One region of the Bacillus sp. K7 genome, then DNA from elsewhere that is predicted to be linked to it. Evidence: a T-box and tRNA genes for the amino acid it is inferred to sense, from the RefSeq annotation. Region 1 holds a T-box; the other holds one or more tRNA genes.
The links. A T-box is a leader RNA that pairs with one kind of tRNA and senses whether it is charged. The one in region 1 lies ahead of tyrS (tyrosine--tRNA ligase), so its partner is inferred to be a tRNA-Tyr.
Positions count from the first base shown of each region.

Region 2: it has a tRNA-Tyr gene. The T-box ahead of tyrS (tyrosine--tRNA ligase) is inferred to sense a tRNA for this amino acid. The anticodon was not compared.

Region 1 covers NZ_CP096406.1:3,626,043-3,640,944, forward strand. The annotation lists gene M1D98_RS18555 (S8 family peptidase) at 1-1,807, shown strand, start outside; gene M1D98_RS18560 (sucrose-specific PTS transporter subunit IIBC) at 2,259-3,638, shown strand; gene sacY (transcription antiterminator SacY) at 3,692-4,534, shown strand; gene M1D98_RS18570 (glycosyltransferase family 8 protein) at 4,585-5,445, opposite strand; gene M1D98_RS18575 (YwaF family protein) at 5,556-6,269, opposite strand; gene M1D98_RS18580 (MarR family transcriptional regulator) at 6,420-6,935, shown strand; T-box leader at 6,930-7,142, shown strand; gene tyrS (tyrosine--tRNA ligase) at 7,186-8,424, shown strand; gene M1D98_RS18590 (M28 family metallopeptidase) at 8,578-9,945, shown strand; gene ywaC (GTP pyrophosphokinase YwaC) at 9,974-10,606, opposite strand; gene M1D98_RS18600 (1,4-dihydroxy-2-naphthoate polyprenyltransferase) at 10,748-11,683, opposite strand; gene M1D98_RS18605 (teichoic acid D-Ala incorporation-associated protein DltX) at 12,132-12,281, shown strand; gene dltA (D-alanine--poly(phosphoribitol) ligase subunit DltA) at 12,299-13,810, shown strand; gene dltB (D-alanyl-lipoteichoic acid biosynthesis protein DltB) at 13,807-14,902, shown strand, end outside.
Region 2 covers NZ_CP096406.1:930,059-944,960, reverse strand. The annotation lists gene M1D98_RS04715 (hypothetical protein) at 22-225, opposite strand; gene M1D98_RS04710 (sporulation protein) at 365-1,141, shown strand; tRNA gene M1D98_RS04705 (tRNA-Leu) at 1,229-1,310, opposite strand; tRNA gene M1D98_RS04700 (tRNA-Leu) at 1,603-1,691, opposite strand; tRNA gene M1D98_RS04695 (tRNA-Cys) at 1,699-1,769, opposite strand; tRNA gene M1D98_RS04690 (tRNA-Gly) at 1,775-1,849, opposite strand; tRNA gene M1D98_RS04685 (tRNA-Gln) at 1,899-1,970, opposite strand; tRNA gene M1D98_RS04680 (tRNA-His) at 1,980-2,055, opposite strand; tRNA gene M1D98_RS04675 (tRNA-Trp) at 2,080-2,153, opposite strand; tRNA gene M1D98_RS04670 (tRNA-Tyr) at 2,159-2,243, opposite strand; tRNA gene M1D98_RS04665 (tRNA-Thr) at 2,265-2,337, opposite strand; tRNA gene M1D98_RS04660 (tRNA-Phe) at 2,343-2,418, opposite strand; tRNA gene M1D98_RS04655 (tRNA-Asp) at 2,431-2,507, opposite strand; tRNA gene M1D98_RS04650 (tRNA-Met) at 2,569-2,645, opposite strand; tRNA gene M1D98_RS04645 (tRNA-Val) at 2,653-2,728, opposite strand; tRNA gene M1D98_RS04640 (tRNA-Glu) at 2,738-2,809, opposite strand; tRNA gene M1D98_RS04635 (tRNA-Ser) at 2,844-2,935, opposite strand; tRNA gene M1D98_RS04630 (tRNA-Asn) at 2,941-3,015, opposite strand; rRNA gene rrf (5S ribosomal RNA) at 3,025-3,140, opposite strand; rRNA gene M1D98_RS04620 (23S ribosomal RNA) at 3,252-6,179, opposite strand; rRNA gene M1D98_RS04615 (16S ribosomal RNA) at 6,412-7,961, opposite strand; gene M1D98_RS04610 (nucleotidyltransferase-like protein) at 8,248-9,132, opposite strand; gene M1D98_RS04605 (YgzB family protein) at 9,340-9,693, shown strand; gene perR (peroxide-responsive transcriptional repressor PerR) at 9,728-10,165, opposite strand; gene bcp (thioredoxin-dependent thiol peroxidase) at 10,298-10,771, opposite strand; gene M1D98_RS04590 (glutamate-1-semialdehyde 2,1-aminomutase) at 10,926-12,215, shown strand; gene M1D98_RS04585 (aromatic acid exporter family protein) at 12,433-13,494, shown strand; gene M1D98_RS04580 (ABC transporter ATP-binding protein) at 13,568-14,902, opposite strand, start outside.

The DNA of each region.
Region 1 (14,902 bases):
CAAGGAAACCGTCCTTGACAGCGATGCTGAGGTTGAACAGCAGTATAAGCATCTTCCGGCTGTAGCCGTCACAGCAGATCAGGAGACAGTGAAAGAATTAAAACAAGATCCTGATATTTTGTATGTGGAAAACAATGTCTCATTCACCGCAGCAGGCAGCACGGATTTCAAAGTGCTGACAGACGGCACTGAGGATACTGAAAACTTTGAACAATGGAACCTTGAACCCATACAAGTGAAGCAGGCTTGGAAGGAAGGACTAACCGGCAAAGGTGTCAAAATCGCAGTCATTGACAGCGGGATTTCCCCCCACGAAGACCTGTCGATTGCCGGCGGGTATTCAGCTGCCAGTTACACCTCTTCTTACAAAGATGATAACGGCCACGGAACACATGTCGCTGGGATTATCGGCGCCAAGCATAATGGCTACGGAATTGACGGCATCGCACCGGAAGCCCAAATATACGCGGTTAAAGCGCTTGATCAGAACGGTTCGGGCGATCTACAAAGCCTTCTCCAAGGAATCGACTGGTCGATCTCACACGGGATGGACATCGTCAATATGAGCCTTGGCACGACATCAGACAGCCAAATCCTTCATGATGCCATGGACAAAGCATATGAACAAGGCATTCTGCTTGTCGCGGCCAGCGGTAACGACGGGAATGGCAAGCCAGTGAACTATCCGGCGGCATACAGCAGTGTCGTGGCTGTTTCAGCAACAAACGAAAAGAATCAGCTTGCCGGATTCTCTACAACTGGAGATGAAGTTGAATTTTCAGCGCCGGGAACCAACATCACGAGCACGTACTTAAACCAATTTTATGCGACAGGAAGCGGAACTTCCCAAGCGACACCGCACGCCGCTGCCATGTTTGCCTTGTTACAGCAGCGTCATCCTGCCGAGACAAACGTGCAGCTTCGCGCAGCTATGCAAAAACATGTCGTTGATCTTGGAACCGCAGGCCGCGATCAACAATTTGGCTATGGGTTCATCCAGTTTAAATCGCAGGAAGCAGATTCTGCGTATGCTGCCGCACAGCAAGCGGTGAAGAAAGCGGAACAAACAAAAACGCAAGCCGATATCAACAAAGCGAGAGAACTCGTCAGCCAGCTGCCGGATTCTGACGCCAAAACAGCCCTGCAAAAAAGACTGGATAAAGTACAGTCATTCAGAAATGTAAAAGACGCGAAAGATAAAGTCGTAAAAGCTGAAAAATATAAAACACAGCAAACCGTTGATACAGCACAAGCTGCCATTAACAAGCTGCCGAATGGAACTGACAAAAAGAACCTGCAAAAACGCTTAGACCAAGTAAAACGCTATATCGCATCAAAACAGGCGAAAGAAAAAGTGGCGAAGGCGGAAAAAAGCAAAAAGAAAACAGATGTTAACAGCGCACAATCAGCCGTCAGCAAGCTGCCGGCAGGTTCAGAAAAAACGTCCCTGCAGAAACGCCTTGCCAAAGTAAAAAACAACAATTTGAAAACGGCGAAGCAATCCGTATCTGCAGCAGAAAAGAAATCAACTCACACCAATGCGGCAAAAGCGCAATCAGCCGTCAATCAGCTTCAATCAGGCAAGGACAAAACGTCATTGCAAAAACGGTTAGACAAAGTGAAGAAAAAAGTGGCAACAGCCGAAACAAAAAAGGTTAAAACCGCTAAAGACAAAGTGAAGAAAGCGGAAAAAGACAAAACGAAAAAAGCAAAGACATCCGCTCAGTCTGCAGTGAATCAATTACAAAAATCCAATGAAAAAACAAAACTGCAAAAACGGCTGAATGCCGTTAAACCGAAAAGGTAGCCAAAAAAGCCTGTCAGCCTCTCATTCTAGGCCTGACAGGCTTTTTCCATTCTAAAGAACATCACACACAACCTTTTTCCCATTCGCCGCACAGGCTTTTCCTACTATTGATATCCAGTCATGAACAGCATAAAATGAACGTTATTACAGTTATCACCACATATGGAGGGATTGTGACTGGTCAGCAGGCAAGACCCAATGATGCAAAGGGAGTATTAGTGCCTAATAAACAGGGCATTTTAACCCTTCTTTTCGTGTTGGGCTTATAACGGCGCCATGGACAACCCCTATCCTTTTTTCATGCTCCGTCACCGACGCGGGCATTTTTTGTTGTCCCTGCTCGTTTTGTCATTTTGAGCCGGTATTTCTCACTTTTTTCATTTTGATTGTCAACTTTTCATTTGATAGGATGAACAAGCCGACTTTTTTCAGCAAAGGAGGTTTTGATTGATTGCAAAAAGAGATTGCAAACGAATTGTTGGTCCTCATAGGAGGAAAAAGCAATATTATCAGCATCAGTCATTGTACGACCCGTCTTCGTTTTGAGGTAAAAGACGAGACGAAAATCGATATACATGCCATTAAACAGCTGCAAGGTGTGCAGGGCACCTTTTTCCGATATGGGTTATTCCAGATTATCTTTGGAGCAGGCGTCGTCAACAAAATATATAAAGAACTCATTCACGTGTGGGAGAACGCGCCATCTGAAGAGCCTGGCCAACAGAAAAGCTCCAGCCGGAAGCTGAACCCTGTCGCAGCTTTTGCAAAAACGCTGTCCGATATTTTTGTGCCGATCATTCCGGCCATAACCGCAAGCGGCCTGCTCATGGGATTGATTGGCATGATTAAAGTGTTTCACTGGTTCGCAGCCGGAAGCCCTTGGATCAAAATGCTCGACCTCGTGTCCAGCACAGCCTTTATTTTGCTGCCGATTTTGGTCGGCTTCAGTGCCGCACGGCAATTTGGCAGCAATCCCTATTTAGGGGCAGTGATAGCGGGGCTTCTGACGCATCCCGATCTTCTGGACCCGTCTATGCTCGGCAGCAAAACCCCCGCTTCTTTAGACATATGGGGGCTACATATTCCAATGATGGGCTATCAAGGCTCCATTATACCGATTCTTTTTTCCGTTTATGTCATGAGACGAATCGAGAAGCTATTAAAGTCGATCGTGCCGAAGTCGCTTGATGTCGTTATCATTCCCTTTACTACGATCTTGATGACTGGGTTCCTCGCGCTGATTGTCATGAATCCCGCCGCGTCCATCATCGGCCAGATCATGACACAGTCGATTGTTTATATTTATGATCACGCTGGCATTGCCGCAGGCGCCCTATTCGGAGGCATCTACTCTACTATCGTTCTATCTGGCTTGCATCATAGCTTTTATGCGATCGAAGCAACATTGCTTGCTGACCCGCATGTCGGTGTGAACTTTTTAGTGCCGATATGGTCGATGGCGAATGTGGCCCAAGGCGGAGCGGGACTTGCGGTCTTCTTCAAAACGAAACAATCAAGCCTGAAAAAAATTGCGCTCCCCGCTTCCCTGACCGCGTTTTTAGGCATTGTGGAGCCGATTGTATTCGGAGTAAATGTCAAATTGATCCGGCCTTTTATCGGAGCTGCCATCGGCGGCGCGATTGGCGGAGCATACGTGGTTGCGGTACATGTGGTGTCGAATTCCTACGGGCTGACAGGCATTCCGATGATTTCAATCGTGCTGCCGTTCGGTGCCGCCAATTTCGTTCATTATATGATCGGTTTTTTGGCCGCGGCCGTCTCTGCTTTTATAGCTACACTGTTTCTCGGGTTTAAAGAAGAGACAGAATAACTGGATTTATTCGTTTTCATTCATAAAACGGGGGATGAAAGGACAAAAAAGCTATGAAAATTAAAAGAATCTTAAATCATAATGCTATCGTCGTAAAGGATCAAAATGAAGAGAAGATTCTCTTAGGTGCAGGAATTGCGTTCGACAAAAAGAAAAATGATATTGTCGATCCGTCAAAAATAGAAAAAACGTTTGTCAGAAAAGATACTCCTGATTATAAGCAATTCGAAGAGATTTTAGAAACATTGCCGGAAGACCATATTCAGATTTCTGAGCAAATTATCTCCCATGCCGAAAAAGAGCTAAACATCAAAATCAACGAGCGCATTCACGTCGCTTTTTCAGACCATCTGTCCTTTGCGATCGAACGCCTGAGCAATGGAATGGTGATCAAAAACCCGCTGCTGAATGAAATCAAAGTCCTTTATCCGAAGGAATTTCAGATTGGCTTATGGGCTCGAGCGCTGATTAAAAATACACTGGGGATTCACATTCCTGATGATGAAATCGGCAATATCGCCATGCATATCCACACAGCAAGAAACAATGCCGGGGATATGACACAGACGTTAGATATTACAACAATGATCCGTGATATCATCGAGATTATTGAAATTCAGCTGTCCATCAATATTGTGGAAGATACCATTTCTTATGAACGGCTTGTGACCCATCTCCGCTTTGCGATTCAGCATATCAAAGCGGGCGAATCCATTTACGAGCTGGATGCAGAAATGATCGAGATTATTAAAGAGAGATTTAAGGATGCATTTCTTTGTGCCCAAAGCATCGGCACATTTGTGAAAAAGGAATACGGCTTTGTGTTCCCTGAAAAAGAATTATGCTATATCGCCATGCATATTCAGCGCTTTTACCAACGCTCTGTCGCGCGCTGAGGCAAACAAAAAAAACGCTTTTGAGATGATCAAAAGCGTTTTTTAAAAATTTATTGGTTCATCGCCGGATTGCTGATTGTATTCCACTTCGTATACGACATGTAATGGAAATACTCATCGCGATAAGGATGTTTGGTATTGGAGTTCCAAGGTTTTTCTCCGCCGCAGAAGTGGACAATGGCCGGGTTCTCTCTCGTTTCTCTATAAAGCTTTTGGCCTGACAGCGTCGCAGGCGATTTTAGTTTTAATATGATATAGGTTTGAGCGTTCCAGCGTGGATGAAGTTCATACCACTTATCGTATAAGATCGCATTCAGCGCGTCTTGGTCGTGCAGCACAAGAAAATCTTCGTCTGGGTGTTCATTGATAAAGTTGATGACTTTTTCTGTGATGTTCTGCTTTCTCCAAGATTCAAAATCAATCACCATGATACCTGAGTTAAAATACTTCCCTGTATCAGTGACATTCATTTCTTTCAGGCGTTCATGCTGCCCCGCATCTTCAACAGCAGCGACCGTATATGGCGCAATATCCAGATCCCACAATTTCGAAATATCTTCAAGAATAATCGCGTCACAATCGATATAAATCATTCGTTTGATGCTCTCATCCTTAATTAAGTCAGGAATTGAGATGCGGTAATACGCCGCTTTTGTAATATGGCTGCTTTCTACCGCATGTTCATACATGTTAGTATCCACTTCTAAAAATTCAATCGGCACACCGAATTTCAATGTGGTTTCTTCCAGTCTTTTTTTGTTATCAGGCTCAATTCCGCCATCAATGACGTATAATTTGACCTCTCTCTCCTGGTCCATGTTTGTCAATAAAGAAACGAACATTCCACCTAAATGACGAGCATAATTATCATCTGCGCATGACACGATATGCATAATTTCATCTTTCTTCAATGGTATTCATCTCCCTTTGTGTTGTACAAGTTACATTCCCGATTTCAGAAAATTAAACACTATTCAACAATATTTTTTTAAATAGAATGTGCTATACAACAAAAAAGGAATCACTTTTTGAACATGCGGTAAAGCCAATAAAGGATGTAAAAGCTTGCGATCGTAATGGCTTCAGCTGAGGCAATATACCATGGCCACGGCCCGAGAACATCCAAGAGAGAAGAGCCGCCCGGTTTTTTCGTCAAATACATATAATTCGCGCCAAGCCAACGATCAATCAAGTAAATGCAGACGCCGTACACATTGACAATCAGGACAGTCATCCATAAAGAGCGCTGGCCCATTCTGTAAGTGCCGATCACCGCCATCAGCAGACAGGACAGAAACACGGACCCGTGCGACATAAAAAAGAGGATATATCGGACATGCGGAAATGAAAACATACCGAGGTCAGGTGTCAAAAGTGCCTGCATCGAGCTTGCAATGCCGACAAAATATAAAAATACAAACAGTCTCCAGCTTTTAGTCACCAGCATAATGGCTGACAAATACACCGATAGATCACTGAGCTGGAGAGGCAATGAAGTGCGCACCGACCACCTGCCCGTAGCGATCATCCATATTTGATAACCGATTTGCGAAGCAAGCAGCAGAAACACAAACAAATAGCGCAGAAACAAGCTTAGTTGAGGCCGCTTGGCTGCCTCGCGGAATAGAAACAACAAAATGGCCAAGAGAGCGATTATCGCTAATGTCACCACATGCTCTGCTGAAAAGAGATGAAACGGATCATGTTTATAGACGGCTTGAACATACTTTTGCAAGATGGCACCCCCGTTTGCGGGTTTTTGTTTATTGTGGTGTTGTTTAGGTCTTTTTTATACAACCGATATATGGGCTTGAAGTTCAGAACAAACTCTGTTACAATTCATTTCATAGCTAATGATTCTGATAATTTAAGGAAGGCATAAAAAATGGAACGTTCCTATCAACATCAACAGCTTCGGAAAGAAGAACACGACACACTTTCTAAGCTTAAACAAATGCCCATCGAGTCACTCAACCTGGAAGCCATATCGATTGCGACGAATCTGTATCGATCTGCGCAAAAGCTCCGTATCAAAATGGAGACTAGGGTTCTTTCTTCCTATGGCCTTTCTTGGACAGCTTTCTCCATCCTTTATGATTTATGGGTATGGGGAGCACTCGAAACGAGAAAAGCTGCTGAGCTGTCAGGCATTTCAACAGCTACAGCAAGCAACGTGATCAAAACGCTCGAAAAAAAGAATTTTTGCCGCAAAAGCATCGACACAAGAGATCGGCGACTTGTTTTTGTCTCCATCACCGATTCCGGCAAACAAGCAATCGAAGAACTCTACCCGGAGTTTCACAAAGGGGAAACTGAGCTTATTGCGGGCATGACGAAAGACGAACAAAAAACATTGACAGAGCTGCTTAGAAAGGTAGCTGACAATCTTCATACAACATAAGCTTTGATGGGAATCCAGTAGCGGTTTGTCTCCCTGTTTCAGAGAGCCGGCGGAAGGTGCGAGCCGGCACACAGGCAAACGTGAATTACCTTCCCTAGCTTTCTTTGCGAACCTTAGTAGCAAAGAACGGGATACCGTTATTCGAATGAGCGGAAGACGATGTCTTCAACCAGGGTGGTACCGCGTGCATTGAGCCACGTCCCTTTTCGGGATGGGCTCTTTTTGTGTTTTTATAAAAGGAGGAAGAAGGATGAAAACTTTTGAGCAACTCACAGCAGCACAGCAAAAAGAAGTCGAAAGACAGCTTCAGATATACATGACAGGCGCCCACGAAGTCATACCGCCGGAGGAACTAAAGGCCAAGCTTGTGAAATCTATTTCTACAGGCGCACCATTAAAAATTAAGCTTGGATTAGATCCCTCTGCACCGGATGTGCATTTGGGCCATACGGTTGTGTTAAACAAGCTTCGCCAATTTCAAGAAAACGGCCACATTGTCCAGCTGTTAATTGGGGATTTCACAGGAAAAATCGGTGATCCAACCGGAAAATCAGCAGCCAGAAAGCAGCTGACTGATGAAGAAGTGCAGCATAACGCCAAAACATATTTTCAACAATTTGGAAAAGTTCTGGATCCTGAAAAAGTCGAGCTTCACTACAATTCGAAATGGCTGAAAACATTGAGTCTGGAGGATGTCATTGAATTGGCAGGAAAAATAACCGTAGCCCGCCTGATGGAGCGCGACGACTTTGAAGAACGCATCGCCATGCAAAAGCCGATCTCGCTTCATGAATTCTTTTACCCGTTGATGCAAGGTTATGATTCCGTCGTTCTTGAAAGTGATATTGAATTAGGCGGGACAGATCAGCATTTCAATGTCCTCATGGGCCGGCATTTCCAAGAACGATACAACAAAGAAAAACAGGTCGTCATCCTCATGCCGCTTTTGGAAGGCTTGGACGGCGTTGAGAAAATGTCGAAGTCAAAAAATAACTACATCGGCATTGATGAACACCCAAACGACATGTATGGGAAAACGATGTCACTGCCCGACAGCCTGATGAAAAAATACATTCATTTGGCAACTGACTTAGAGCTTGAAGAGAAAAAACAGCTCGTGAAAGACTTAGAAACCGGCGCCATTCATCCAAGGGATGCCAAAATGCTCTTAGCCAAAACGATCGTCCGAATGTATCACGGAGCGGAAGCAGCTGAATCTGCCGAGCAATCGTTTAAAACCGTCTTTCAGGAAAACAGCCTGCCAGACGATATTCCGGTAGTGCAATGGGAAGGCGAGAAAACAATCGCGATTGTCGATCTGCTCGTTACATTGAAACTCCTTTCTTCAAAGAGCGAGGCACGCCGCATGATTCAAAACGGAGGTATCCGCATCGACGGAGAGAAAATAACAGATGTTCATGCCGATGCAGAGATAAAAGAAAATATGATCATCCAAGTCGGCAAACGCAAGTTTTTAAAACTCCAATAGCCCAATATCCCAAAACGCTTATGACTCTCCATTCATAAGCGTTTTTTTGCAGGTATAAAGCACTGTCTTTTCAAAAATGCTCTCCATTTTGCAGGAAATTCCCTTAGCTTCCCGAAATATTCCCCATCCATACATTAGGGAGGGTTATTTCCGATGAAAAAGCTTTTGACTGTAGTGACGTTGGCTGTTTTAACTGCCGGAACAGTTCTTTTGCCGCCACAAAGTATCACCCCTGCCGCGCGTGCTGTACAAATATCAGATAGCGAGCGAGAGCTTCCTTTCAAAGCAAAGCGTGCGTACTCAACCATTTCCCAGCTAAGTGAAGCCATCGGCCCCAGAATAGCCGGAACGGCCGCTGAAAAAAAGAGCGCCCTGTTCATTGCTTCATCCATGAGAAAAGTAAAGCTTGATGTGAAGGTACAACGATTCGATATTCCTGACCGGCTCGAGGGAACGCTGTCTTCAGAAGGAAGCGATATTCTTCTACGGGCGGCATCCGGCTCAGCCCCGACTGACAAACAAGGGCTGACGGCTCCGCTTTTCAATGCCGGCTTGGGCTACCCAAAGGACTTCACCGCTGACGCCAAGGGCAAAATCGCCTTGATTTCCAGAGGAGACCTTACGTTTTACGAGAAAGCCAAACATGCTGAAGCCGCCGGAGCCAAGGCTGTCATCATTTATAACAACAAAGAAAGCCTCGTGCCTGTGACGCCAAATCTGTCAGGCAATGAAGTCGGCATCCCTGTCGTCGGCATTAAGAAAGAAGACGGAGAAGCCCTTGCCCAGCAAAAAGAAGCAACCTTACACCTAAAAGCATTCACAAACCAGACCTCCCAGAACATCATTGGGATCAAAAAACCGAAGAACATCAAACATCCAGACATTGTGTACGTGACGGCCCATTACGACAGTGTTCCTTTTTCGCCCGGAGCAAATGACAACGGCTCAGGCACCTCTGTCATGCTGGAAATGGCGCGCGTCTTAAAAAGCGTTCCTTCTGATAAAGAAATCCGCTTTATCGCTTTCGGCGCAGAAGAGCTGGGCCTGCTCGGCTCATCTTATTATGTAGATCATCTGTCGGAAAAAGAGTTGAAACGCAGCGAAGTGAACTTCAACTTTGACATGGTGGGCACAAGCTGGGAAAATGCGTCTGAGCTGTATGTCAACACATTGGACGGCCAATCGAACGATGTTTGGGAATCCAGTCGGACGGCCGCTGAAAACATCGGGTTTGACAGCCTGTCTCTGACACAGGGAGGGTCATCCGATCACGTGCCATTCCACGAAGCCGGTATTGATTCCGCCAACTTTATTTGGGGAGACCCGGAAACCGAAGAAGTCGAGCCGTGGTATCACACCCCCGAAGACTCGATCGAGCATATCAGCAAAGATCGCCTCCAGCAGGCCGGCGATCTTGTGACAGCCGCTGTCTATCAGGCTGTGAAAAAAGAGAAGAAACCGAAAACCAATAAGAAACAAATGAAGGCCAAAGCCTCTGACATTTATGAAGATATCAAATAAAAAAGACGGCACTTAGCTGCCGTCTTTTCTAATCCACCTCTTTCTTTATCCCCAGCATTTTCTCATCAAGATAATGGGCGATCTCCGCTGCTTCCTTCAGTTCGTCTGTTAATTGCTTCGGAACGTCATTATTCAATTTATAGTAAATTTTATGTTCAAGGCTCGCCCAGAAATCCATCGCGATCGTCCGGATTTGAATTTCCGCTTTGACATATTCCACACGGTTTGTTAAATTCACAGGCATCTCAATGATCAAATGCAGGCTTCGGTAGCCGTTCGGTTTTGGCGTCTGAATATAATCCTTCACCTTTACGATTCGCAAGTCATCATGCTGCTTTAAGACATTCACGACATTATAAATATCAGAAATAAAGGAACAAATGATGCGCACACCGGCAATGTCGTGAATGTGCTCTTTCATTTCCTTCGTCGTAATCTCGCAGCCCTTTCTCATTAACTTATTCACGATGCTTTCAAAGCTTTTGACACGGGATTTCGTATGTTCAATCGGGTTGTGTCCGTGAATAAGGTTATACTCCTGGCTGATAATGGAGAACTTTGTATCCAGTGCATCCAGCGCAAATTTATAAACTAATAATTCATTTTTCCAATCTTCCATTACTGTTTTCAAATCGTCCATATGCGTTACAGATAAATCCATTTCCATCATCTCCTTTAACGGACCTTTATCCGCTGTCCATGTACTAGACGTCCTTGCTTCCAGTATGGTTTTGTGAATTTTTTTACAAAATGCGGTCTAATGTAACAAAAAAAGACCGCACGAAACATACGGTCTTTCTTTTTACCGGAAGTAACTGATCAATAACCCGATCGAGAGCAGGAATCCGAAAAATGTGTTGGTTTGGGCTGTGGATTTCATCGCCACAATCATGTTCATCGGCAATTCTTTTCGGACGAAACCCTTCACTGCCTGAACCGGCTTAGGCACGCTCAAAAAGACGACAAACAGCCACGGGCTAGCGGCACCGGTGATGACCAAGCCGACAACCCAAATATAAGCGACAGCAAACGACGCGGCTAAGAGCGTGACAGCTCCCTTATGCCCCATCAAAATCGCCAATGTTTTGCGTCCGCCTTTTTTGTCCTCTTCAATATCGCGAATGTTGTTCGATAGGTTAATTGCGCCGACAAGAATTGCAATCGGGATCGAAATCAAGATGCTTTGCAAATTGATTTTATCTGTCTGAATGAAAAACGAAATCAGCACAAACACCGAACCCATGCAAATGCCCGAGAATAACTCACCGAACGGCGTGTACGCAATCGGCAGCGGCCCGCCTGTATACAGGTATCCGATCGCCATGCCGACGAGGCCGATCAGAGCCAGCCACCAGCTGCTGCTTGCGCAAATATAGACGCCGAGCAATATAGCAATCCCATATGATGCAAGGGCTAATTGCAAAATCGTAATTGGCTTCATTCCGTGGCGTACGATCGCCCCTCCGATTCCGACAGATTCTGCTGTATCTAACCCGCGTTTAAAATCGTAGTATTCATTAAATAAGTTCGTCGCGATCTGGATCCATAAGCAAGAAAACAGCATAGCCAGAAACAGCAGCAGATCAACCTTGACATAAAACATCGCCAATACTGTTCCGAGCAGCACAGGCACAAATGATGCCGTTAACGTATGAGGACGGGTTAACTGCCAAAGGATCTGCCCCATGCTTTCTTTTTCCGGCGCAGTCTGACCCTCACCCTTATTTGTTTGGTTCATCTTCCTCTTCCTTTCTATTAAAAGGCTTACTTTTTTTCAGCCGGCGCTTTGATAAAAACTCCTTTTGCTTCCTTATCTATCATAATGACTTCTCCCCCATTTCACAAGATACCGAAAGAAGGCGTTTTCTTTCTTATTATACGCTTTCCGCCCCGATTTCATCAGGTTTCTGCTTTCACTAGAACGAACAGATACAGAAAAATTTTTTTAAGTGCTTTACGCTTTTTAAAAGTTAAAAAGATCGTTTTAACCCCTTGTGTCTTATCCTTTTATTATAAATGATCACCAGGCAATTCATTTTTTTCCCTATCAGGCATAAAGATTCATTTTCAATAGAAAAACGCCGATATATTTATTTGAGGGAGTTTAGGGAAAAGATGAAACTTTTTGCGCACCTAATCGTCAATACTCATGTGATTGTCGAAAAAACGGGAAAGGAACTTTTGATATGCTGCAATTGATGAAACAGCTGTATGAAAAGCCCGCTGTCAAGTGGACATGTCATACAGGTTTTTATTTGATTATACTTCTTGTTTTGTTTTTCATGTATGGTTTTCACACCGCGAATACCGGTTCATATATTTATAACGATTTCTAATTGGAGAGAGAATAACGATGAAACTTTTACATGCTATTCAAACACATGCGGAATCTTATCCGCAAACCGATGCCTTCCGCTCTCAAGGCCAGTCGCTCACATATCAGGAATTATGGGAGCAGTCTGACCGTGCGGGTGCCGCGATCCAAAAACGCATTTCTGGGGAAAAGAAATCGCCTATCCTTGTGTACGGCCATATGGAGCCGCACATGATCGTTTCCTTCTTAGGAAGCGTCAAAGCGGGACACCCTTATATTCCCGTTGACCTGTCGATTCCGTCCGAGCGGATTGCGAAAATTATCGAAAGCTCTGGAGCAGAATTGCTGATCCACGCAGCCGGGCTTCCAGTTGACGAACTCGGCCAGCAGATTCAGGCGGTTTCAGCAGAAGAACTGCTGGAAAACGCGGACGGCACTGTCAGCCAAGATCAATGGGTCAAGGATCACGAGACGTTTTACATCATTTACACTTCCGGAAGCACGGGAAATCCTAAAGGCGTGCAGATTTCCGCCGCGAATCTTCAAAGCTTCACAAACTGGATTTGCGCAGACTTTCCAGTTAACGGAGGAAAAACATTTTTAAACCAAGCGCCGTTTTCATTTGATTTATCAGTCATGGACCTTTATCCGTGCCTTCAATCAGGCGGAACGTTACACTGCGTGACAAAAGATGCTGTGAATAAGCCGAAAATATTATTCGAAGAGCTGAAAACATCTGGTCTGAATGTGTGGACATCAACACCTTCCTTTGTGCAAATGTGCCTGATGGACCCGGGTTTCTCACAAGACTTGCTGCCTGATGCGGACACCTTTATGTTTTGCGGGGAAGTTCTTCCGGTTTCTGTTGCAAAAGCGCTGCTTGAGCGTTTTCCGAAAGCAAACATCTTTAATACGTACGGCCCGACCGAAGCCACAGTGGCTGTCACATCGGTTGAAATTACGGATGATGTCATCAGCCGCAACGAATCGCTGCCAGTCGGCTTCGCCAAACCTGATATGAACATGTTTATTATGGATGAACAGGGACAGCCGCTTCCTGATGGAGAAAAAGGAGAAATCGTCATTGCGGGGCCAAGCGTAAGCCGAGGCTACCTTGGTGAGCCTGAGCTGACGGAAAAGGCGTTTTTCTCTTATGAAGGCCAGTGGGCATACCGGACTGGTGATGCTGGCTATATCCAAGAGGGTCAGATTTTCTGCCAAGGACGTTTGGATTTCCAAATCAAACTTCACGGCTATCGAATGGAGCTCGAGGAAATCGAAGTCCATGTGAGACAGTCTCAGTACGTTCGCTCTGCTGTCGTGATTCCGTATCAGCCAAACGGAACAGTTGAATACCTGATCGCGGCTATTGTGCCTGAGGAGCATGAGTTCCAGAAGGAATTCCAGCTGACAAGCGCCATTAAAAAAGAGCTTGCCGCTTCCCTTCCAGCGTATATGATCCCGAGAAAATTCATTTACCAAGATCACATTCAAATGACGGCTAACGGAAAGATTGACCGGAAACGCATCGGCGAAGAGGTTCTTGTATGACGCCTTACAGTTCGTTTTTATTCTTTATACTGCTTGGCATTCTCCTTCTGCCGACGATCATTCTCGGCCTGAACGGAAAAAGATTTCAAGCATACAACATGTTCATATCTATCATTATATTGGCATTAATTTTTTCGCACGACGTACACGGGGTCATCGCACTGTGTCTGTTTACGATATGGCAGGTGCTTTTGATCAGCGGCTACTTGGCGTACAGGCAGAAAGCGAATAGCGGCTTTGTCTTTTGCGGAGCTGTGATCGCGGCGATTCTGCCTTTATTTTTGTCGAAAATATGGCCGTTTCTTTCACACCCGCAGCCGCATCACCCGGCACATAACCTGATCAGCTTTTTAGGGATTTCATATTTAACCTTTAAAGGCGTTCAGCTGATTATGGAAGCAAGAGACGGTCTGCTGAAGGAACAGCTGCCGCTCCACCGCCTGCTGTATTTCATCCTGTTTTTCCCGACGATTTCCTCCGGCCCGATCGACAGATACCGCCGGTTCGTCAAGGATGAACAGAAGGCTTGGACGAAAGACGAATACGCCGATCTATTATATACAGGGATTCATAAAATCTTTATCGGTTTCCTGTACAAGTTTATTATCGGCTACGCAATCAACACGTACTTCATCATGAACCTTCCCGCGATCACGCATCATAAGATTCTCGGGAACCTGCTTTACATGTATGGCTACAGCATGTATTTATTCTTTGATTTTGCCGGCTATACGATGTTTGCCGTCGGGGTCAGCTATATTATGGGCATTAAATCACCTGAAAACTTTAATAAACCGTTTATCAGTAAGAATATTAAAGATTTCTGGAATCGCTGGCATATGTCTCTGTCCTTTTGGTTCAGGGATTATGTGTTTATGAGATTCGTATTTTGGATGACAAAGAAAAAGTGGATTAAAAACCGCATGGCCGTCTCAAACATCGGGTATTTCCTGCTGTTTATGCTGATGGGGGTTTGGCACGGGCTTGCGCCGCAATATATCATCTACGGCCTCTATCACGCCGTGCTGATGACATGTTACAACTTTTTCGAGAAGTGGAATAAGAAATACAAATGGCTACCGTCCAACCGCT
Region 2 (14,902 bases), 1.2 Mb from region 1:
TTCAGATCCCGCCTCTCCCTTTTATTGCTCCACTCTTCGTAAAGCCTCGTTTACCGTTTCTTTGATAAACACATCTTCACCGCTTAATCGATCTAAACTGAGATCGCCGTTTCTCAGCCTTTCGGAAATATGGTTTATATCCTCTTCTACCGTGATTTGCAGCTCACCGGCCAAAAACATTCTGTGTAATTCATCAGCAACCATACTTTCTTTGTTCATTCCAATCCGCTCCTTTGCTTTCAATATTATTCTTAGTCTGTCCCTAGGCAGGACAAATAATAGGAAAAAAGTATGAATCAAACGAATCTTTTTTCCTTCTTCTTACGTATATCTGTTGAGAAAAAGAAAAAGGGGAAGATCTAACATGTCATTTTTCAAGAAGCTTGCAGCAAGTGCCGGAATCGGTGCTGCAAAAGTAGATACAATTTTAGAGCAAGACGCCTATTATCCAGGAGAAAAAGTACGGGGAACTGTTCATGTCAAAGGCGGAAAAATCGCTCAGGACATCCGCTTTATTGACGTACAGCTTAATACACGGTACGTCATTGTAAAAGATGATGAAGAGCATCGAAAATACGCTACAATTCATTCTTTCCGGGTCACTGGTTCATTCACCATTCAGCCTGGAGAAGAGCATCAATTTCCGTTCTCATTCATTCTTCCACTTGATACCCCGATTACTGTAGGAAAAGTAGAAGTCGCCATGGTGACAGACCTTGATATCGAAGGTGGTATCGATAAATCCGACCATGACCGCATTTTCGTTGAGGCACACCCTTGGATTGAAAATGTACTGGAAGCAATCGAAAACCTTGGCTTCCGCCTTCATGAAGCAGACTGCGAACAAGCGCCTTACTTCCAGCGCAGACTTCCATTTGTTCAAGAATTTGAGTTCGTTCCAACATCAGGTTACTATCGTCAGATGCTTGATGAGTTAGAGCTTATTTTCCTTTTAGACGAAAACGGTTTAGACATTATTTTCGAAGTCGACCGCAGAGCAAGAGGACTGCGAGGGTGGCTGGAAGAGATGTACAATGACGGAGAACAGCTCGTACGTGTCCGCTTCAGCCAATCAGAGCTTGAAGATGTAGAAGGTCTTGAAGAGGTGTTAAAAGAGATCATAGACCAATACGCTGAGTAAATTAGAAAAAGGAGCTCAAATAAGCTTGGCTCCTTTCTTAGATCAAATAAAAAAACCCGTTTCTATTTAAGAAACGGGTTTTCAGTATACCGGTGGTCGGGGTCGAACCGACACTCCAGAAGGAACACGATTTTGAGTCGTGCGCGTCTGCCAATTCCGCCACACCGGCAAGTTTTACGTCGTATCCAACCGACGAATATAAATATATCATGGATTATATAAAGTGTCAACGTATTTCAAAAAAGTTTTTTTGGAAATATAAAATAAAAAAGTATTTAGGGCTTAGCTAAATATAAAGGTTCAAAGACCCAAGCAGCTTTATGATCATTTACCGGAACTTAGCTGCTAATGATAAATGAAATCAAAGCAATAAAAAAATGATCTACTTGTGTAGATCATTAATATGATTAGTTATCAATATAGAACACAAACACCAATTCAACTTATCATGTAAGTAAAATTGGTGCCGAGGGCCGGACTTGAACCGGCACGGTAGTCACCTACCGCAGGATTTTAAGTCCTGTGTGTCTGCCAATTCCACCACCCCGGCAAAAGAAAGGCGACACCCGGATTCGAACCGGGGATAAAGGTTTTGCAGACCTCTGCCTTACCACTTGGCTATGCCGCCATAATTGGAGCGGAAGACGGGATTCGAACCCGCGACCCCCACCTTGGCAAGGTGGTGTTCTACCACTGAACTACTTCCGCATCTTAAGGGACTTAATACATGATATGCAATAGATATAAAAAAGTGAGACTGGGCTAGCTGGATTCGAACCAACGCATGACGGAGTCAAAGTCCGTTGCCTTACCGCTTGGCTATAGCCCAATGATAATATGGGGCGATTGATGGGAATCGAACCCACGAGTGCCAGAGCCACAATCTGGTGCGTTAACCACTTCGCCACAACCGCCATAATCTCAAGATGTCATAAATTTGGCAGGGGCAGTAGGAATCGAACCCACACCGGAGGTTTTGGAGACCTCTGTTCTACCGTTAAACTATGCCCCTATAAATGGTGGAGGGGGGCAGATTCGAACTGCCGAACCCTGAGGGAGCGGATTTACAGTCCGCCGCGTTTAGCCACTTCGCTACCCCTCCACATTAAGTTTTGAAAAACAGTGCCGGCAAGAGGACTTGAACCCCCAACCTACTGATTACAAGTCAGTTGCTCTACCAATTGAGCTACACCGGCATAGGTGGTGGCTCGGGACGGAATCGAACCGCCGACACACGGATTTTCAGTCCGTTGCTCTACCAACTGAGCTACCGAGCCTTATTATTTAAATGGCGGTCCGGACGGGACTCGAACCCGCGACCTCCTGCGTGACAGGCAGGCATTCTAACCAACTGAACTACCGGACCATATTAAAATGAATTATTTTGGTTGTACCCTTCGGGCACGCCTTATTTTATTCATATATTTTGGTTGCGGGGGCAGGATTTGAACCTGCGACCTTCGGGTTATGAGCCCGACGAGCTACCGAACTGCTCCACCCCGCGATGATAATGGTGGAGGATGACGGGCTCGAACCGCCGACCCTCTGCTTGTAAGGCAGATGCTCTCCCAGCTGAGCTAATCCTCCATCATATAATGACCCGTACGGGATTCGAACCCGTGTTACCGCCGTGAAAGGGCGGTGTCTTAACCGCTTGACCAACGGGCCCAGACTTTTAAATGTAATTATGTATAAATATCAGTGGCGGAGAGCAAGGGATTCGAACCCTTGAGACGGAGTTGACCGCCTACACGATTTCCAATCGTGCTCCTTCGACCACTCGGACAGCTCTCCAATAATGGCTCCGCAGGTAGGATTCGAACCTACGACCGATCGGTTAACAGCCGATAGCTCTACCACTGAGCTACTGCGGAATGAAGTCTGCCTGGCGATGTCCTACTCTCACAGGGGGAATCCCCCGACTACCATCGGCGCTGAAGAGCTTAACTTCCGTGTTCGGCATGGGAACGGGTGTGACCTCTTCGCCATCATCACCAGACAATTTCAGTGACATTTAACATTATACTATGTGTCCTTGAGAAAATCAAGTGTTTTTTTGAAAAAACTTATTCTCTCAAAACTAGATAACAGATGTGACATCAATCAAAATGTAGTTAAGTCCTCGATCGATTAGTATCTGTCAGCTCCATGTGTCGCCACACTTCCACCTCAGACCTATCAACCTGATCATCTTTCAGGGATCTTACTTCCTTGCGGAATGGGAAATCTCATCTTGAGGGGGGCTTCATGCTTAGATGCTTTCAGCACTTATCCCGTCCGCACATAGCTACCCAGCGATGCCCTTGGCAGAACAACTGGTACACCAGCGGTGCGTCCATCCCGGTCCTCTCGTACTAAGGACAGCTCCTCTCAAATTTCCTGCGCCCGCGACGGATAGGGACCGAACTGTCTCACGACGTTCTGAACCCAGCTCGCGTACCGCTTTAATGGGCGAACAGCCCAACCCTTGGGACCGACTACAGCCCCAGGATGCGATGAGCCGACATCGAGGTGCCAAACCTCCCCGTCGATGTGGACTCTTGGGGGAGATAAGCCTGTTATCCCCGGGGTAGCTTTTATCCGTTGAGCGATGGCCCTTCCATGCGGAACCACCGGATCACTAAGCCCGACTTTCGTCCCTGCTCGACTTGTAGGTCTCGCAGTCAAGCTCCCTTGTGCCTTTACACTCTGCGAATGATTTCCAACCATTCTGAGGGAACCTTTGGGCGCCTCCGTTACCTTTTAGGAGGCGACCGCCCCAGTCAAACTGCCCACCTGACACTGTCTCCCCGCCCGATAAGGGCGGCGGGTTAGAAGGTCAATACAGCCAGGGTAGTATCCCACCGATGCCTCCACCGAAGCTGGCGCTCCGGTTTCCAAGGCTCCTACCTATCCTGTACAAGCTGTACCAACATTCAATATCAGGCTGCAGTAAAGCTCCACGGGGTCTTTCCGTCCTGTCGCGGGTAACCTGCATCTTCACAGGTACTATAATTTCACCGAGTCTCTCGTTGAGACAGTGCCCAGATCGTTGCGCCTTTCGTGCGGGTCGGAACTTACCCGACAAGGAATTTCGCTACCTTAGGACCGTTATAGTTACGGCCGCCGTTTACTGGGGCTTCAATTCGCACCTTCGCTTACGCTAAGCGCTCCTCTTAACCTTCCAGCACCGGGCAGGCGTCAGCCCCTATACTTCGCCTTACGGCTTCGCAGAGACCTGTGTTTTTGCTAAACAGTCGCCTGGGCCTATTCACTGCGGCTCTCTCGGGCTTGCACCCTAACAGAGCACCCCTTCTCCCGAAGTTACGGGGTCATTTTGCCGAGTTCCTTAACGAGAGTTCTCTCGATCACCTTAGGATTCTCTCCTCGCCTACCTGTGTCGGTTTGCGGTACGGGCACCTCTCACCTCGCTAGAGGCTTTTCTTGGCAGTGTGGAATCAGGAACTTCGCTACTATATTTCGCTCGCCATCACAGCTCAGCCTTATGGGAAACGGATTTGCCTATTTCCCAGCCTAACTGCTTGGACGCGGATATCCAATACCGCGCTTACCCTATCCTCCTGCGTCCCCCCATTGCTCAAATGGTGAGGAGGTGGTACAGGAATATCAACCTGTTGTCCATCGCCTACGCCTTTCGGCCTCGGCTTAGGTCCCGACTAACCCTGAGCGGACGAGCCTTCCTCAGGAAACCTTAGGCATTCGGTGGAGGGGATTCTCACCCCTCTTTCGCTACTCATACCGGCATTCTCACTTCTAAGCGCTCCACCAGTCCTTCCGGTCTGGCTTCACAGCCCTTAGAACGCTCTCCTACCACTGTTCGAAGAACAGTCCGCAGCTTCGGTGATACGTTTAGCCCCGGTACATTTTCGGCGCAGAGTCACTCGACCAGTGAGCTATTACGCACTCTTTAAATGGTGGCTGCTTCTAAGCCAACATCCTGGTTGTCTAAGCAACTCCACATCCTTTTCCACTTAACGTATACTTTGGGACCTTAGCTGGCGGTCTGGGCTGTTTCCCTTTCGACTACGGATCTTATCACTCGCAGTCTGACTCCCAAGGATAAGTCATTGGCATTCGGAGTTTGACTGAATTCGGTAACCCGGTAGGGGCCCCTAGTCCAATCAGTGCTCTACCTCCAAGACTCTTACCTTGAGGCTAGCCCTAAAGCTATTTCGGAGAGAACCAGCTATCTCCAGGTTCGATTGGCATTTCACCCCTACCCACACCTCATCCCCGCACTTTTCAACGTGCGTGGGTTCGGGCCTCCATTCAGTGTTACCTGAACTTCACCCTGGACATGGGTAGATCACCTGGTTTCGGGTCTACGACCACGTACTCATGCGCCCTATTCAGACTCGCTTTCGCTGCGGCTCCGCATCTTCTGCTTAACCTTGCACGGGATCGTAACTCGCCGGTTCATTCTACAAAAGGCACGCCATCACCCGTTAACGGGCTCTGACTACTTGTAGGCACACGGTTTCAGGATCTCTTTCACTCCCCTTCCGGGGTGCTTTTCACCTTTCCCTCACGGTACTGGTTCACTATCGGTCACTAGGGAGTATTTAGCCTTGGGAGATGGTCCTCCCGGATTCCGACGGAATTTCACGTGTTCCGCCGTACTCAGGATCCACTCAGGAGAGAACGAAGTTTTGACTACAGGGCTGTTACCTCCTATGGCGGGCCTTTCCAGACCTCTTCATCTACCTCGTTCCTTTGTAACTCCGTATAGAGTGTCCTACAACCCCAAGAGGCAAGCCTCTTGGTTTGGGCTAATCCCGTTTCGCTCGCCGCTACTCAGGGAATCGCATTTGCTTTCTCTTCCTCCGGGTACTTAGATGTTTCAGTTCCCCGGGTCTGCCTTCTCATATCCTATGAATTCAGATATGGATACCACTCCATTACGAGTGGTGGGTTTCCCCATTCGGAAATCTCCGGATCAAAGCTTGCTTACAGCTCCCCGAAGCATATCGGTGTTCGTCCCGTCCTTCATCGGCTCCTAGTGCCAAGGCATCCACCGTGCGCCCTTTCTAACTTAACCGTTAAAAAGAATCACTATGTGATATCTTGTCTTACTAATTGAATGTGATGTCTACTGTTATCTAGTTTTCAAAGAACAACGCATAGGACATGCTAACACATGCGTTGCCACACGATGTGGCGCATTTAGCAGGTGCTCCTATGTCTGAAGGAATGATCCTTCAAAACTAAACAAGACAGGGAACGTTCTGTTTATAAGACCCAAGGTCTTATATTCCGTAATATATCCTTAGAAAGGAGGTGATCCAGCCGCACCTTCCGATACGGCTACCTTGTTACGACTTCACCCCAATCATCTGTCCCACCTTCGGCGGCTGGCTCCTAAAAGGTTACCTCACCGACTTCGGGTGTTACAAACTCTCGTGGTGTGACGGGCGGTGTGTACAAGGCCCGGGAACGTATTCACCGCGGCATGCTGATCCGCGATTACTAGCGATTCCAGCTTCACGCAGTCGAGTTGCAGACTGCGATCCGAACTGAGAACAGATTTGTGGGATTGGCTTAACCTCGCGGTTTCGCTGCCCTTTGTTCTGTCCATTGTAGCACGTGTGTAGCCCAGGTCATAAGGGGCATGATGATTTGACGTCATCCCCACCTTCCTCCGGTTTGTCACCGGCAGTCACCTTAGAGTGCCCAACTGAATGCTGGCAACTAAGATCAAGGGTTGCGCTCGTTGCGGGACTTAACCCAACATCTCACGACACGAGCTGACGACAACCATGCACCACCTGTCACTCTGCCCCCGAAGGGGACGTCCTATCTCTAGGGTTGTCAGAGGATGTCAAGACCTGGTAAGGTTCTTCGCGTTGCTTCGAATTAAACCACATGCTCCACCGCTTGTGCGGGCCCCCGTCAATTCCTTTGAGTTTCAGTCTTGCGACCGTACTCCCCAGGCGGAGTGCTTAATGCGTTAGCTGCAGCACTAAGGGGCGGAAACCCCCTAACACTTAGCACTCATCGTTTACGGCGTGGACTACCAGGGTATCTAATCCTGTTCGCTCCCCACGCTTTCGCTCCTCAGCGTCAGTTACAGACCAGAGAGTCGCCTTCGCCACTGGTGTTCCTCCACATCTCTACGCATTTCACCGCTACACGTGGAATTCCACTCTCCTCTTCTGCACTCAAGTTCCCCAGTTTCCAATGACCCTCCCCGGTTGAGCCGGGGGCTTTCACATCAGACTTAAAAAACCGCCTGCGAGCCCTTTACGCCCAATAATTCCGGACAACGCTTGCCACCTACGTATTACCGCGGCTGCTGGCACGTAGTTAGCCGTGGCTTTCTGGTTAGGTACCGTCAAGGTGCCGCCCTATTCGAACGGCACTTGTTCTTCCCTAACAACAGAGCTTTACGATCCGAAAACCTTCATCACTCACGCGGCGTTGCTCCGTCAGACTTTCGTCCATTGCGGAAGATTCCCTACTGCTGCCTCCCGTAGGAGTCTGGGCCGTGTCTCAGTCCCAGTGTGGCCGATCACCCTCTCAGGTCGGCTACGCATCGTTGCCTTGGTGAGCCATTACCTCACCAACTAGCTAATGCGCCGCGGGTCCATCTGTAAGTGGTAGCCGAAGCCACCTTTTATGTTTGAACCATGCGGTTCAAACAAGCATCCGGTATTAGCCCCGGTTTCCCGGAGTTATCCCAGTCTTACAGGCAGGTTACCCACGTGTTACTCACCCGTCCGCCGCTAACATCAGGGAGCAAGCTCCCATCTGTCCGCTCGACTTGCATGTATTAGGCACGCCGCCAGCGTTCGTCCTGAGCCAGGATCAAACTCTCCATAAAGTAATGGAGCGCAGATTAAGTTCGTCACATCCTGTGACAACATCTGCATGACCTGCATCGTGCAGGCCCCTGACTACGCACATCGCTGTGCGATTTATAAAAAAATGAATTAACAGGTGCGTTTTGTCTTGTTTAGTTTTCAAAGATCATTTTCACTTCTTGTTCAAGCGACTTTATTAATATAACATTTCGACTTTCTTTTGTCAAATGTTTTTTGTTTTATTTCCCCGCCGCTGTGAGCTTATTTTTCAGTAGCGCATCAGCGACGTTTAATAATATAACACGGTCAAGAATCAGAGTCAACATCTTTTTCGAAAAAATATCCTCGGTGATAGACAGCCTGTCCTTTCGTTTCTATCTGGCAGACGTTAATCAGTCCCTTGTCCGTTAGGTAATCAAGCATAACGCCAAGGTCTTGGGTAAAGTGCTTTAAGTCAGGATGCTGAAGAAGCTCACCGAATTGCCAAATGTCTTTTTCTTTCATCACCTCGAAAAGATGTGCCGACCCGATATCAGATTTAGAATGGATGAGAAAATCATTTGCTAAGAATAATAATTCGAGTCTTTTCTCTAAGCTCTCGTGACTTTCAATCAGCTCGGAATATAATTTGTACACTTGCGGCTCCATCTGGCGCACTTGGCTCCATACCGTGGTTTCCGGATGGAATCCCCTGTCGATTACTTCTATACGCGCTAAATGATGGAGCGCATGAACAACCGCGTTGTAGGCATCTAAAAATTGATTGGCTTCAAAAAAAGCTTTTCCTTCAATATATCTTCTGATTAATTTGCCGTATTCAAGTCCGATCTTCAGTTTGCGCTCAGCAAACGGAAATGTATTCAGCCTGTCAATCAGCTCGGCAATGTATTCATTACGGTCAAACATGACTTTTCCATTTACAATCCAATCTATGATTCTTCTATTTGTCCCGAGCAAAATCCATTCTTTAATCTGAGAATCCGTTACCACATGCAAAGAAGCTGTTTTTTGATCAAATTCATAATGCTTTATAAAAACAGGCTCGTCAGCCTCCTTTACAATCACCAGCAAAGCGGCATCAAAGTTATCTGTTAAGGAAGATGTTCTGTTTCTTCTCTCAATCATAATGACAGCTAATGTGTTGGGATGACTTGCTCTTTCTTGGTAAATTGGACGGAGAAGATTATCCATCACTATTCCTCCAATGCAATTGTTCAATTTTTTTATCTCTACTTGATTCAATTCTATGGTTATAACGAAATTCCTTTTATTCTAAACACATTGAACTATTATAAACAATTTCACTATAAGTCTCCATATGTAAATTCCAGTTCAATCGAAAAGATGAAGAAAATCCCATTGGGTTTGTGCTATAGTTAAAGTCAGAGGGGGATGGACATGGCGAAATACTCCAGCAAAATTAATAAAATCAGAACATTTGCGTTAAGTTTGGTTTTCGTTGGGTTTGTCATTATGTACATCGGGATCTTTTTCAAGGATTCAGTTTTGCTATCTAGTTTGTTTATGATACTTGGGCTTTTATCCATCGGGCTCAGCACGGCTGTTTACTTTTGGATCGGTATGCTTTCGACCAAAGCGGTCCGCGTCATATGTCCGGGCTGTGAAAAAGAGACAAAGGTTTTGGGAAGAGTAGACATGTGCATGCATTGCAGAGAGCCGCTGACTTTAGATAAGGGCTTAGAAGGAAAAGAATTTGATGAGTCTTATAATAAAAAGAAAATGTCCAAATAAAATAAGCTGACCGTTTCGTGCGGCCAGCTTATTTTTAATGGTTTTCTTTTTTTGAACACTCTTGGCAGACGCCGTAAATTTCTAAACGGTGGTGGCTTACTTTAAAGCCCGTCACATGGGCAGCAAGCTGCTCCACTTCGTCAAGGCCCGGGTAGTGGAAGTCCACAATTTTGCCGCAGTTTTCACAGATTGCGTGATAGTGATCGGATGTGACAAAATCGAATCTGCTGGAAGCATCACCGTATGTGAGCTCTTTTACCAAACCGGATTCCCGAAATACACGCAAATTGTTATATACCGTCGCTACGCTCATGTTAGGGAACTTCCCTTCCAGAGCTTTATATATATCGTCCGCTGTTGGGTGAGCCATAGAGTTAACGAGATATTCCAGAATCGCATGACGTTGAGGAGTAATGCGAACTCCGGTTTCCTTCAACGTTTCTAAGGCTTCTTTTAGTTCATGTGCAGCCATCCGTCATGCACCTCTCTTCTAAAAAAAATTCTTACATTGTAATGTTTATAATTAGTGTAACTCTTTTTACGATAATTTGTCAATTGATATCAGGGCAAAAGTAAGCACATCATTTGAAATTGATAGACATATTTACTTTTCCGACATCTCTTTGAGTGTCTGAAGCGCTTCGGCTACATGGTCTTTTACTTTTACCTTTCTCCATTCTTTAACGAGCCGGCCTTCCTTGTCAATCAAAAATGTAGAGCGCTCAATTCCCATATATTCTTTTCCGAAGTTTTTCTTCAGCTTCCAAACATCAAATGCTTCCGCCAGCTTGTGTTCATCATCAACAAGAAGCAGAAATGGAAGGTTATGCTTCTCTTTAAATTTTCCGTGTTTTTCCTGGCTATCCGGGCTGACCCCGATAATGACCGCATCCAATTCCTCGAAGCTTTCGTGGCTGTCCCGAAAATCGCATGCTTCGGTTGTGCATCCCGGTGTCATGTCTTTTGGATAAAAGTAAAGCACAATGTACTTCCCTTTATAATCCGCTAACGTTACTGTTTCCCCCTGATCGCCTTTTAACTCAAGATCAGGCGCTTTTTGTCCGATTTCTATCGTCATTTTCTTTACCTCCGGATGTCTTTTTATTAAGCGTATCCAATTCTTGTCCAGATTACAACCGTCGCCCCTTGCGTCTTGAGCCCGAATCCATTGTTCTTGTACGGAAGCATGCTACAATAGAAAGGAGGCATGTACATATAGGAGGTTTTTATTCTTGCATACAAAATCAATTGAACTTCACAATGAGGCATTAACGCACATTGTCGGCGGTGTAAACAGCCCGTCTAGATCATATAAAGCGGTCGGCGGCGGTTCTCCCGTCGCAATGGAAAAAGCAAACGGCGCTTATTTTTGGGATGTGGATGGCAACAAATACATCGATTATTTAGCGGCGTACGGTCCGATTATTACCGGACATGCCCACCCTCATATTACAGAAGCGATTAAAAAAGCGGCAGAGAATGGTGTTTTATATGGTACACCGACGAAACATGAGGTTACATTTGCAAAGATGCTTAAAGAAGCCATTCCTGCTATGGACAAAGTAAGATTCGTCAATTCGGGGACAGAAGCAGTTATGACGACCATCCGTGTGGCTCGCGCATATACAGGACGGACCAAAATCATTAAATTTGCAGGCTGTTATCATGGACATTCGGATCTTGTTCTTGTCGCAGCCGGTTCTGGTCCGTCAACTCTCGGCACACCCGACTCGGCCGGTGTACCGAAAAGCATCGCAAACGAAGTCATCACCGTTCCATTTAATGATATTGAAAGCTATAAAGCGGCTCTTGATAAATGGGGCAGTGAAATCGCGGCGGTTCTCGTTGAGCCGATTGTCGGCAACTTCGGAATTGTTGAACCGAAAGAGGGCTTCTTGGAAAAAGTAAATGAACTGACACACGATGCGGGCGCTCTTGTAATTTACGATGAAGTCATTACGGCTTTCCGCTTTATGTACGGCGGCGCGCAGGATCTCCTGCAGGTGAAACCGGATTTAACAGCACTCGGAAAAATTATCGGCGGCGGTCTTCCGATCGGTGCCTATGGCGGCAAAAAAGAAATCATGGAGCAGGTGGCTCCGCTTGGGCCGGCTTACCAGGCTGGTACAATGGCAGGCAATCCCGCTTCCATCCTATCTGGCATCGCTTGTCTGGAGGTGCTTAAGGAGGAAGGCGTATATGAAAAGCTTGATCACCTTGGCGCTATGCTGGAGGAAGGCATTTTACAGCATGCAGAAACACACGGCATCACGATTACTGTCAACCGCTTAAAAGGCGCACTCACGGTTTATTTCTCTGATGAAAAGATCGAAAATTACGAGCAGGCAGAACGCAGTGACGGAGAAACATTCGCCAGATTCTTCAAACTGATGCTGGAACGCGGCGTTAATTTAGCACCATCTAAATATGAAGCTTGGTTTATTACAACAGCACATACAGAGCAAGATATTAAAGACACGCTTGCAGCGGTAGAGGATGCTTTTAAACATCTTAAAAACTAGTATCAGACACCTTTGACAGGAGCAGAAAGCTCCTGTTTTTTTATTCATTCGAACAGCGTGTAAGATTTTGGTCTATTTCTCGAAAAATAGCTTGAATATTTGTATCGATCCCTGTATATTACTTAGTTGTTTAGCAAATCAACTGACCGGGAATTTTAAGGATTAGCATTTGCTATGTCATACAATTTACTATAGAAAGGAATGCACGCACAAACCAATGAAACTTGGTGCCCGCATTTTCAAAACCGGGATTGCGATTACACTTGCCCTCTATCTGGCTTCGTGGATCGGGCTTCCCGCGCCGATTTTCGCTGGGATTGCAGCGATATTTGCGATTCAGCCGTCGATTTACCGCTCTTTTCTTATTATTATTGATCAGGTTCAGGCAAATATTATCGGAGCTGTGATCGCTACAGTGTTCGGCCTTATTTTTGGACCCAGCCCGATTATGATCGGGTTGACAGCAGTTATTGTCATTACAATTATGCTGAAGCTTAAAATTGAACATACCATTTCGATTGCACTTGTAACAGTTATCGCGATTTTAGAATCCGCCGGTGACGACTTTTTAATGTTCGCGCTGGTCAGAACAAGCACAGTCATCTTAGGGGTGCTTTCTTCTTTTATCGTCAATCTGGTGTTTTTGCCTCCTAAGTACGAAACAAAGCTGATTCATAATACAGTGGAAAACACAGAGGAAATTATGAAATGGATCAGGCTGAGCATGAGGCAGTCCACAGAGCATTCGATTTTGAAAGAGGATATTGAAAAACTGAAAGAAAAAATGATCAAGCTTGATCAGACATATCTTCTATATAAAGAAGAAAGAAGTTATTTTAAAAAAACGACTTATGTGAAATCAAGAAAGCTTGTCCTATTCAGGCAGGCAATTATCACTGCAAACAGGGCGCTTGATACATTGAAAAAGCTGCATCGCCTGGAAAACGACATCTACCATATGCCTGAAGAGTTTCAAGAAACACTGACTGAAGAACTTGATTACCTGCTATACTGGCATGAACTGATTTTGATGCGGTTTGTCGGAAAAATCAAGCAGCATGATGACGCAGATGAAGAAGGCATTCAATATAAACAGCTCTTAACAAAGTCATTTTTAAAAAATCAGCAGAACACAGATGATGAGCTAATCGATTACAATATGCTCAGTATTATGGCAAGCGCCGTAGAATATCGTGATCAGCTTGAACATTTAGAAACTCTGATCACAAGTTTTCAAACGTATCATCCGAAAGACTGCGAAATAGAGACAGAAGAGTAACCCGGTTGAACAGCCGGGTTTTTTTCATAAAAAAAATCTTATATCCTTTGCAGAAAGGATATAAGATTGATGTTCAGCTCAAATTTTGAATGGTAAATAAGTGCTTGTACTGGCTGTCATATTCCATCAGTTCATGATGGGTTCCAGTTTCGGTGATTGTGCCGTTTTCCATAACAACAATCTTATCCGCATGTGTGATGGTCGATAAGCGGTGGGCGACAACAAAGGTTGTTCTGTCCTTTGCCAGTTTGTCCATTGCTTCTTGAATGTAATGCTCGCTTTCCAGATCAAGAGCTGAAGTCGCTTCATCCAAAATGAGGAGCGGCGGATTCTTCAGAAAAACCCGCGCGATTGAGATGCGCTGTTTTTGCCCGCCTGACAGCTTAACGCCTCTTTCCCCCACCCGGGTCTCATACCCTTCTGGAAAACCCATAATAAATTCATGGGCATTGGCAGCTTTGGCGGCTTCGATAATCTCCTCAAGCGTGGCACCAGGTTGGCCGATTGCAATATTTTCCCGAATCGTTTCGCTGAATAAAAAGGTATCCTGAAGCACCATGCCAACCTGATTGCGAAGGCTTCTCGCTTCATAATCGCGAATATCTGTCCCGTCAATCAGCAGCCTGCCGCTTGTCACGTCATAAAATCTCGGAATCAGGCTGACGAGTGTTGACTTGCCTCCTCCGCTCATGCCAACGAGAGCTACAGTTTCCCCTCTATTCACTTTTAAAGAGACGTCATGAAGAATGTTTTCTTTTTCCTTTTCATATTGAAACGAAACATTTTGAAATTCCACTTCACCGCGAATTTGGCCGGCCTTAATGGCATTTGGTTTGTCAGTGAGTTCATATGGCTCGTCAATAAATTCAAACACCCTGTCCATTGATGCGATTGACTGTGTCAATGTTGTAGAGGAATTAATCAGCCTTCTAACAGGATTGTACATTCTGTCGATATATCCGACAAACGCGACCATTGTTCCGACAGTCAGCGGTCCATTAATGACAAAATAGCCAGCGCACGCAATCACGATGAGCGGCGCCAAATCTGTAATGGTATTGACGACTGCAAAGGTTTTGGCATTCCAATTCGTGTGGCTGATGGCTTTATCTAAGAAATGGCTGTTTTTCTCATTGAAATGATCCTGTTCATGATCTTCGATTGCAAAGCTTCTGATAACAGGCATGCCTTGAATGCGTTCGTGCAAATGTCCCTGCACTTGAGCGAGCGCCTGCGAGCGCTCCCTAGTCAGCTTTCTTAAACGGCCGTAAAAATACTTCACTGATATGCCGTATAATGGGAATAAAACGATAGAGATCAATGTTAATTTAACGTCTAGTGTGAGCATGATAGAGATTACAATCAAAATCGTCAGCATATCGAGCCAGATATTCATCAGGCCAGTAAT